3 regions of the Kitasatospora sp. NPDC056273 genome follow, and region 1 is predicted to be linked to each of the others. Evidence: riboswitches for the same ligand, from Rfam matches in the RefSeq annotation. Region 1 holds a riboswitch; each other region holds the start of a gene.
What was found. A riboswitch is a leader RNA that binds a small molecule or an ion and turns the genes downstream of it on or off. The one in region 1 is predicted to bind thiamine pyrophosphate.

Region 1 (3,243 bases):
AAGCGGGCGTCGGAGAGGGCGTCGTCCCAGGCCTGGGCGCCGGGGTGGCCCTTGGCCAGGTCGGCGGCGTGGGCGGCGATCTTGTAGGTGATCACGCCGGTCTTGACGTCGTCCCGGTTGGGCAGGCCCAGGTGCTCCTTGGGGGTCACGTAGCAGAGCATCGCGGTGCCCCACCAGGCGATCATCGCGGCGCCGATGCCCGAGGTGATGTGGTCGTAGCCGGGGGCGACGTCCGTGGTCAGCGGGCCGAGGGTGTAGAACGGCGCCTCGTCGCAGATCTCCTTCTGGAGATCCATGTTCTCCCGGATCTTGTTCATCGGGACGTGGCCCGGGCCCTCGATCATCACCTGGACGTCCCGCTCGCGGGCGATCCGGCCGAGCTCGCCGAGGGTCTTCAGCTCGGCGAACTGCGCCTCGTCGTTGGCGTCCGCGATCGAGCCCGGACGCAGGCCGTCACCGAGCGAGAAGGTGACGTCGTAGGAGGCGAGGATGGAGCAGAGCTCCTCGAAGTTGGTGTAGAGGAAGTTCTCCTGGTGGTGGGCCAGGCACCAGGCCGCCATGATCGAGCCGCCGCGCGAGACGATGCCGGTCTTGCGGCGCGCGGTGAGCGGGACGTAGCGCAGCAGCACGCCGGCGTGGACGGTCATGTAGTCGACGCCCTGCTCGCACTGCTCGACGATGGTGTCCCGGTACACCTCCCAACTCAGCTCCTCGGCGCGGCCGTCCACCTTCTCCAGGGCCTGGTACAGCGGCACGGTGCCGATCGGCACGGGGGAGTTGCGCAGGATCCACTCACGGGTGGTGTGGATGTTGCGGCCGGTGGAGAGGTCCATGACGGTGTCGGCGCCCCAGCGGGTGGCCCAGGTCATCTTCTCCACCTCCTCCTCGATCGAGGAGGTGACGGCCGAGTTGCCGATGTTGGCGTTGATCTTCACCAGGAAGTTGGTGCCGATGACGGCCGGCTCCACCTCGGGGTGGTTCACGTTGACCGGGATGACGGCCCGGCCGCGGGCCACCTCGGCCCGCACGAACTCGGGCGCCAGGCCCTCGCGCAGCGCCACGAACTCCATCTCCGGCGTCACCACGCCCCGCTTGGCGTAGGCGAGTTGGGTGACGGCGGCACCACCGCGGCCGCGCAGCGGACGGCGCGGGCGGCCGGGGAAGACGGCGTCCAGGTTGCGCAGGTTCCCGCCGCGCGGCGAGGTGTGCTTGATCCCGTCGTCCTCGGGGCGCGACTCGCGGCCGTCGTACTCCTCGACGTCGCCGCGCTGGCGGATCCAGGGGTCCCGCAGCGCGGGCAGGCCGCGCCGCACGTCGGGCTCGTACGACGGGTCGGTGTACGGGCCGGAGGTGTCGTACAGCGGGACGGTCCCGCCGTTGGTGAGCCGCACCTCGCGGTACGGGACGCGCAGGTCGGGGCGCGATCCCTCGCGGTAGGCCTTGTGCCAGGCCGGGGTCGGGTAGCCGGTGCGCTCGCTGCTGGGGGCGCTCCGGACAGACTGCGGCTGTGCTTCGAACGTGGTCATCTGACCTCTACTCCCTACGCCGGCATTACCCGGTCAGGTTCCTGCGGTCGACGCAGCCGTCGGTCCGTCCGTCGACGTCCCGGTCAGCGTCCTCTCAGCCCGGTGCTCCGAGCTCCCGCGTCGCAGGCGGTGTTGCCTGCACACGACGCCCAACACCGTAGCGAGCGGATCGCCGCAGGTCCAGAGCGCCTCACGGGCCGGCGGCGGGTCCGCTTCGACGGCACCCCGGTGGCCGAAAGTGTCCGAACGCACCCTCATAATGCTCACGAATGCTCCGCAGGCACTCCACCGGGTCGCGCACGGCCCCTCCGTGCGGGCGACCGGCCCGGGGTGTCGCGGCTCTGACGATTCTTGGGGGAAGTACTCCGTGCGCATCCGTCACGCGGCCGGCCTGAGCGCCGCCGTGGTCTCCGCCGTGGTGGGCCTGCCACTGCCCGCGGTGGCGGCCGAACCGGCCGCAGTCCTGTACGTCGAAGGCTCCAACTCCGCCTGCTCGAACAGCGGTCCGGGCACCCGGGCGGTTCCGTTCTGCACCGTCCAGGCCGCCGCCGACCAGGTGCTGCCGGGCCAGACCGTGGAGGTCGCGTCGGGCACCTACGCCGAGGACCTGACCGTCCGGCGCTCCGGCGAGCCCGGCAGGCCGATCACCTTCCGCGGCGCCGGCCGCCTCGCCCTGAAGAAGACCCTTCCGGTCATCGCCGGTCCGCAGAAGCAGGCGGTGAGGATTTCCGGCCAGCACGACGTCGTCTTCTCCGGCTTCGACGTGACCCACTTCGAACTCGACGGGGTCAGCCGGGTCGAGCTCTCCGGAAACCTGATCGAGCAGCCGAACGGCGACGTCCTCCGGCCGGCCGTCAACGTCACCGGCGCCAGCGACCACGTCCGGGTCGAGCGCTCGATCGTCAGTCTGGCCAGCGGCGGCGTGAAGGTCGGGCCGGGCATCTCCGGGACAGTGATCGCCGGCAACGACTTCAACTCCACGTTCGGGTCGGCCGTGTCGCTGACCGACGCGCCGAACACCGTCATCACCCACAACACGGTGCGGTTCCAGTGGTCGGTGTCGACCGCCTTCGACCTGGCCGGCGCGTCCCACCACGCGACGATCACGAACAACCTCGCCGACATGTCCGTCGTCCGGGTGTCGGCCGGCTCGACCGAGGGCACCGTCCTCGACTACAACACCATCCAGCCCCCCGGGCTCGGCCACATCCCCACCTACGAGTGGGGTGGCACCAAGTACCAGTGGGCCGAGAACCTGAAGGCCGCGACCGGCCAGGGCGGCCACGACCTCAACGTCAGCGTGCAGTTCGACCCCGACCTGTGGGGGTACTCGATGCCGGTGGCCGCCCTCGGCTGGCTGCCCAACGGCGTGATCGACTCCGCCGGCCCCGAGGTGCCCGGCATCTCGGCCGTCGACCTGCTCGGCCACAGCGCGACGGACCACCCGGACGTCCCCAACACCGGCCCGAACGGCGGTTTCCGCGACCGCGGCGCGTACGAGGTCGTCGGCTCCTTCAAGACCGACCTCAAGGTGACCCCGGAGACCGGCTCCGACCCGCTGGCCGTCACGGTCGATGCCAACCCCGTCGTCCCGTCGCGGATCACCGACTACTCCTACGACTTCGGCGACGGCACCACCGCGTCGGGGCCGAACCGCCCCACCGTGCGCCACGTGTACGCCAAGCCCGGCGACTACCGGGTGCAGCTCACGACCACC
Region 2 (3,243 bases), on a different contig from region 1:
GAACTCGGCGAGGTCGCCCTGCTCCCGGCGGGCGTCGGTGCACAGGTACAGCCGGGCGTCGGCGAGCCCGGCGCGCGGCGTGTCCGCCGCCATCAGATCAGCATCGCCTGGGCGCGGCGCTTCACCTCGGTGCCGCGGTTCTCCCGCAGCGCCTGGATCGGGCTGCCGGGCAGCGACGGGTCCTCGGTGAAGAGCCACTCCAGGATCTCCGCGTCGTTGTACCCGCAGTCCCGCAGGACGGTCAGGGTGCCGGACAGGTGCTTGACCAGGCCCGGGCCGTCGATGAACGCGGCCGGGACCTGCAGCGACTTGTTGGGGCCGCGCCGGACGGCGATCAGGCCGCCGTTCTTGACCAGGTCACGCACCTCGGTGACCCGGACCCCCCACTGCTCCGAGATGTCGGGCAGGTACATCCAGTCGGTGACCAGGGATTCAATCTTGCTTTCGATCTCACTCACGCCACCAGACTGCCACCTCCGCGGCCCACCGCGCACCAGACCTGCCCCGCGCCTACCCCGCGACGGCCGCCTTCAGCGGTACCGCGGGGTCGGCCGCCCGGGCCGGGTCCAGCGCGGTGCCGCGCTCGATCAGCCGCCGCCCCTGGGCCAGGTCGCGCGGCCGGTCGACGGTCAGCAGCGCGCTCGGCACGCCGTCGCGCAGCCAGAGCACCGACCAGTCGGCGCCCCGCGGGTCGCCGCGCCGGACCAGCTCGTCGCCCTCGGCGTGCCGGCCGGCGTACTGGACCATCCGCCCGAACTGCTCGGACCAGAAGTACGGCACCGGGTCGTAGGCCGGCGCGTCCGCGCCCAGGACGGCGGCGGCCACCGCCTCGCCGGACCGCAGCGCGTGGTCCCAGTGCTGGACGGCCAGCCGGGCGCCGGCCCGGGCCGAGGGGTAGCTGACGCAGTCGCCGGCCGCGAAGACCCCGGGCACCGAGGTGCGCAGCCGCCCGTCCACCACGACGGCGCCGGTCGCGTCCAGCTCGACCCCGGAGCCGGCCAGCCAGCCGGTCGCGGGGCGGGCCCCGATGCCGACCACCACCTCGTCGGCGGGCAGGTGCGAGCCGTCCGCCAGCAGCACCGCGCCGGGCTCGACGGCGGCCACGCCGACCCCGCAGCGCAGCTCGACCCCGGCGTCGGCGTACCAGGCGGCCATCGCCGAGCCGAGCTCCGTCGGCAGCGCGCCGGGCAGCGGCGCCGGACCGGCCTCGACCACCGTCACCTCGCAGCCCGCCGCGCGGGCCGCGGTGGACACCTCGGCGCCGATCCAGCCCGCGCCGACCAGCACCAGCCGCAGCCCGGGGCGCAGCAGCGCGCGCAGCGCCAGGGCGTCGTCCAGGGTGTGCAGCAGGTGCGCCCGCTCGGCGCCGGGCAGGGCGCGCGGCACGGCACCGGTGGCGATCACCAGCGAGCCGTACGGGAGGTCGCCGCCGTCGGTGTGCAGCACGCCGGGGGTGAGGCCGGTGGCGCGGCGGCCGGTGAGCAGCTCGATGCCGAGCTGCCCGTAGTCGATGTCCAGGGCCGTGGAGTCGGCCTTGCCGAGCAGCACGTCCTTGGAGAGCGGCGGCCGGTCGTACGGCGCGTGCGGCTCCTCGCCGACCAGCGTGATCCGCCCCTGCCGGCCGCCCTGCCGCAGCTTGAGGGCGCACTGCGCCCCGGCCAGCCCGGCTCCGACGACGACCACCCGATCCGTTCCGCTCAGCTCTGCCACGCCCGCCACTGTACTCAGCGCGACGCGGCGGCCTCCGGGCCATCCGCCCCGCGTACGGGCCTTCGGCCGGGCCGACCCCCGGCGTTAAGGTGGGAGGACCACACGGGAGCCCGGCGGACCGGGCTGAGAGGCGGGCTGACACGGCCTGCGACCGTCCGAACCTGATCCGGGTCATACCGGCGAAGGGAGAAGAGCAGCCTTGTCACGCTTGCCATCAGGCACCCATGCCGACGTGCTGGTGATCGGCGGGGGCGTCATCGGCCTCGCCGTCGCCTGGCGCACCGCGCGGCGCGGGGCGCGGAACGTGATCGTGGTCGACCCCGCCCACGGCGGCGGGGCCGCCGGGGTCGCGGCCGGGATGCTCGCCCCGGTCACCGAGCTCCAGTACGGCGAGGAGCCGCTGCTGCGCCTCGGGATGGCCTCGAACGAGCGGTACGAGGCCTTCGCCGCCGAACTCTCCGAGGCGAGCGGCGGCCTGGACACCGGCTACCGCCGCTGCGGCACGATCGCCGTCGCGCTGGACTCCGACGACCGCGAGGAACTGCGCGAGCTGTACGCCTTCCACCAGCGGCTGGGCCTGGACTCGACCTGGCTGACCGGCCGGGAGGCCCGCAGGCTGGAGCCGATGCTGGCCCCCGCCGTCCGCGGCGCCCTGCACGCCGCGGACGACCACCAGGTGGACCCCCGGCGCCTGCTCACCGCCCTGGTCGCGGCCTGCGGGCGCGCGGGCGTCCTGCTGCACCGCGCCGAGGCCGTCGAGCTGCTGGTCGAGGACGGCCGCGCGACCGGCGCCCGACTGAGCACCGACGAGACGGTGACCGCCGACCAGGTCGTGCTCGCCGCCGGCCCGCACAGCCACCGGCTGCCCGGTCTGCCCGAGGGGGTGCTGCCCGCGATCCGCCCGGTGAAGGGGCAGGTGCTGCGGCTGCACGTGCCGGAGGCCTACCGGCCGTTCCTCTCCCGCAACGTCCGCGCCGTGGTCCGCGGCCGGCACCTGTACCTGGTCCCCCGGGAGAACGGCGAACTGGTCGTCGGCGCGACCACCGAGGAGCAGGGCTACGACACCACCGTCACCGCCGGCGGGGTGTACGAACTCCTGCGGGACGCCCACGAGTTGGTCCCGGGCATCACCGAACTCCCGCTGCGCGAGACCTCGGCCGGGCTGCGCCCCGGCTCGCCGGACAACGCCCCGCTGCTGGGCCCGACCCCGCTGCCCGGGCTGGTCGCCTCCACCGGCCACTACCGCAACGGCGTGCTGCTCACCCCGGTGACCGCCGACCTGGTCTCCGAGTACCTGGTCACCGGTGAAGTCCCCGAGCTCGCAAGGCCGTTCACCCCCACCCGGTTCTCCTCCGAATCCCCCGTCGCGAAGGCCTCCGCATGACCGAGATCGCCCTGACCGAGAACGCCCCAGACGAGAACGCCGTGAACGAGGACGCCCCGAACCCGGCCGCCCCGGCCGAGATCGCCCTGACCGTCAACGGCGAGCCCCGCCGGGTGCCCGCCACGACCACCCTCGCCGAGCTGGTGGCC
Region 3 (3,243 bases), on a different contig from region 1:
CGTCGTAGCCCTCGGCGTGGCCGAGCACCGAGGCGCTGTAGGAGCTGCCGTCGGCGAACTTGACGGTCAGTTTGCCGCCGCTGAGGGTCGGCGCGACGACGTGGTTGTTGGTGAGGATGTGGCCCTCGGTGTCGAAGACGAAGCCGGTGCCGGTGCCCGACTCGCCGTTGCCCTGCGCCTTGATGGTGACGACGCTGGGCAGCGCCTTCTGCGCGATGGCGGCGATCGAGCCGGGGACGGGCTCGTTCTTCTGGGTGTCGCTGGCCTGGACGGTGGTGCTGCGGTGGTCGTTCGCGGAGCTCCTGCGGTCGGAACTGTCGGAGACGGACACGCCGAGCGCGCCGCCGGCCACACCGGCGACCAGCGCGACGGCCGCGATCAGGGCGACCAGGCCGCCGCGCTTCTTGCGCGGGCCGCCGGGGCCGCCCGGACCGCCGGGGTACTCCGCCGGGTAGCCGTGCGGGCCGGCCGGGCCGCCGGGGTAGCCGGCGCCGCCGGAGGTGGAGTCGTGGGTGGGGCCCCAGCCGCCGAGCGGCTGGCCGGCCCCGAAGGGGTGGTGGCCGTGCGCGGCGGGGGCGGCGGGCGCGGCCGGAGCGGCGCCGTACCCCTCGTGCGCGCCGGCGGCGGGGACGCCGTGGGTCGGGGTGGCGTACGGGTTGCCGGCCGGCGGCAGGGCCGGGGCGGCGGGTGCGGCGGCCACCGGGGCGGGCGGAACGGGCGGCAGGACCGGCGGCGGCGCGTCGATGTAGCCGGTGGCCGGGTCGACGGCCGGCTCCTCGACGGCGGGTGCGGCGGGTGCGGCGGGTGCCACGGGCTCGGCGGGTGCCTCCGGTGCGGGCACCTTGGTGAAGGCGACGGTGGGCTTGTGCCCACCCCCGGCCGGGACCTCCTCGGCCGGAACGGCGTCGGCGGACGGCGCCGCCTCGGCGGCGGCGGCCTCGACCGCGCCCGCCTCCGGCTCGGGCACCCGCCGGAACGCCATGGTCGGGTTGTGCCCGCCCTGAGCGGGGCCCGCGGCAGCGGACTCGGCCGCCCCCGGCCCGGCGGGCTGCTCCCCCTGCGGCCCGGTGGGCCCAACCTCGCGCTCGGTGCTCACGGACGACCTCCATAGCTGGCAGAACCAAGGACCATAGTTTTTCGCACTGTCGATTCGTTTGCCGTAAGGACCCCTCTGAAGAACTCATAAGAATCCTTAGCCGGCACCGACACCGGCGCTGGCGTCAGCACCCACAGCGGCGCTGACACCGGCTCCGGCACCCGTACCGACGGCCGGGGCTCCCCTCCCCGTCGGGCGTCCGCGATGCGGACCGCCCCGCCCTCGGCCTTGGGCGTCGGCACCCGCGCCGGTTAGCCTGGCGCTCCAAACTGACACGCGGGAGCTTGGACCCACCAGGCTGAGAGTGCGCATGTCGACCGTACGCCACACGAGTGACGGACGTTCGAGGGGGCGCTGACCGCCGGAACCTGTCCGGGTAATGCCGGCGTAGGGAGTATCGGCCATGCCGCCTGCTTCGCCATCCTCTTCTTCGGGTACGAACGCCTCCGACTCCGGCGCGAACGCCCCCGCGCCGGGCGCGACCGCCCTCCTGGAACGCGCCGAGCACGTCGAAGCGCCCCTGGTCCTGGACACCGAACCGCCGCGCACGCTGCGCTTCCGGGACCACTTCGCGCTCTGGATGAACCTGGGCGTCAGCCTGATCGGCTTCTCCACCGCCGCCACCGTGCTCGGCGCCCCCGGCAGCGAGCTGTCGCTGGCCGCCGCGGTGACCGCGATCACGATCGGTACGGCGGTCGGCACCGCGATGCTCGCCGTGGCCGCGCTGATCGGCGCCCGCACCGGCGCCCCCGCGATGGCGAACCTGCGCGGGCTGTTCGGCACCCGGCTGTCGTACCTGCCGACGGTGCTGAACATCGTGCAGTGCATCGGCTGGGGCGTCTTCGAGCTGCTGACCATCTCGGCGGGCGCGCAGACCGTCGCGCACACCACCGGCTACCGCTGGCTGTTCGTCCTGCTCGCGGGCGCGCTGACCACCGCCCTGACCATCTGGCCGCTGGGCTCGATCGCGGTGCTGCGCCGCTTCGTGGCCGGGGCGGTCGCGGTGGCGATGGTGTACTTCACCGTCCAGTTGGGCCGCCAGGGCGTGCCGGACCCGGGCGCGGGCAACTGGCACGGCTTCCTCGGCGCCACCGACGCGATGATCGCGGTGTCGGTCTCCTTCGTGCCGCTGGCCGCCGACTACACCCGGCACTCGCGCACCCCGCGCTCGGCGTTCTGGGGCAGCTTCTCCGGCTACACGGTCGCCCAGGTCTGGTGCTACGTGCTCGGCCTGATGGCGCTGCTGCAGTCGGACGGCGACCCGAACCGGATCTTCGACTCCTTCCTCGGGGTCTGGGCCGGCTGGCTGTTCCTGCTGGTGCTGGTGCTGCGCGAGACGGACCAGTCCTTCGCCAACGTGTACTCGACCGCGATGTCGGTGCAGAACCTGCTGCCGAAGGTGGACCGCCGGGTGCTCTCCGGCGCGATCGGCGTGCTGATCACCGTGCTGGCGCTGCAGATCGACGAGTTCACCGACACCTACTACGGCTTCCTCGGCCTGATCGGCTCGGTGTTCGTGCCGCTGCTGGCGGTGCTCGTGGTGGACTACTTCCTCGGCGCCGGCCGGCGCGGCTGGAACCTCTCCGCCGACGCGCCGTCCCGCTGGCTGATGCTGCTGCCGTGGGCCCTGGGCTTCGCGGTCTACCAGTTCATCGCGCCGACCAAGGTCGCGGGCTGGTGGACGGACTTCTGGACCTCCGCCCAGGAGGCGCTGCACTTCACCCCGCAGGAGTGGACCTCGGCCTCGCTGTTCGCCTTCCTGGTGCCGGCCCTGGCCACCTGGGCGCTCACCCCGCTCGGCCGCCGCGCCGTCCGGGGCTGACGGAGCGGAGGGAGCGGGGCCCGAGCGGGCCCCGCAGGTGCGCAGACGGCCCCACAGGTTGGGGCCGTCTTTGTCCGCGCTTCACCTCCGCCGCCTATCGTTGGGCCTGTGACCAGCCCAGACCTGTCCTCGGCGGCGGCGCGCACCGTGCCGCCCGTCCAGGTGATCGCCCACCGCGGTTCCTCCCACGCCCTGCCCGAGCACACCCTCGCGGCCTACCGGCGCGCGCTCGACGAGGGCGCGGACGCGCTGGAGTGCGACGTCCGGGTCACCGCCGACGGCGCGCTGGTCTGCGTGCACGACCGCCGGATCGGCCGGGTCTCCA

Region 2: linked by a shared signal. The riboswitch ahead of thiO (glycine oxidase ThiO) and the one ahead of thiC (phosphomethylpyrimidine synthase ThiC) in region 1 are both predicted to bind thiamine pyrophosphate.
Region 3: linked by a shared signal. The riboswitch ahead of ACFCY1_RS17435 (cytosine permease) and the one ahead of thiC (phosphomethylpyrimidine synthase ThiC) in region 1 are both predicted to bind thiamine pyrophosphate.

Annotation. Positions count from the first base shown of each region.
Region 1 is NZ_JBHJSJ010000040.1:51,166-54,408, forward strand. It holds gene thiC (phosphomethylpyrimidine synthase ThiC) at 1-1,526, opposite strand, end outside; TPP riboswitch at 1,521-1,655, opposite strand; gene ACFCY1_RS29045 (PKD domain-containing protein) at 1,894-3,243, shown strand, end outside.
Region 2 is NZ_JBHJSJ010000075.1:9,106-12,348, forward strand. It holds gene thiE (thiamine phosphate synthase) at 1-93, opposite strand, end outside; gene ACFCY1_RS37650 (Rv2175c family DNA-binding protein) at 93-458, opposite strand; gene ACFCY1_RS37655 (NAD(P)/FAD-dependent oxidoreductase) at 511-1,719, opposite strand; TPP riboswitch at 1,803-1,915, shown strand; gene thiO (glycine oxidase ThiO) at 1,919-3,094, shown strand; gene thiS (sulfur carrier protein ThiS) at 3,091-3,243, shown strand, end outside.
Region 3 is NZ_JBHJSJ010000016.1:165,449-168,691, reverse strand. It holds gene ACFCY1_RS17440 (S1C family serine protease) at 1-1,096, opposite strand, end outside; TPP riboswitch at 1,363-1,507, shown strand; gene ACFCY1_RS17435 (cytosine permease) at 1,500-2,918, shown strand; gene ACFCY1_RS17430 (glycerophosphodiester phosphodiesterase) at 3,027-3,243, shown strand, end outside.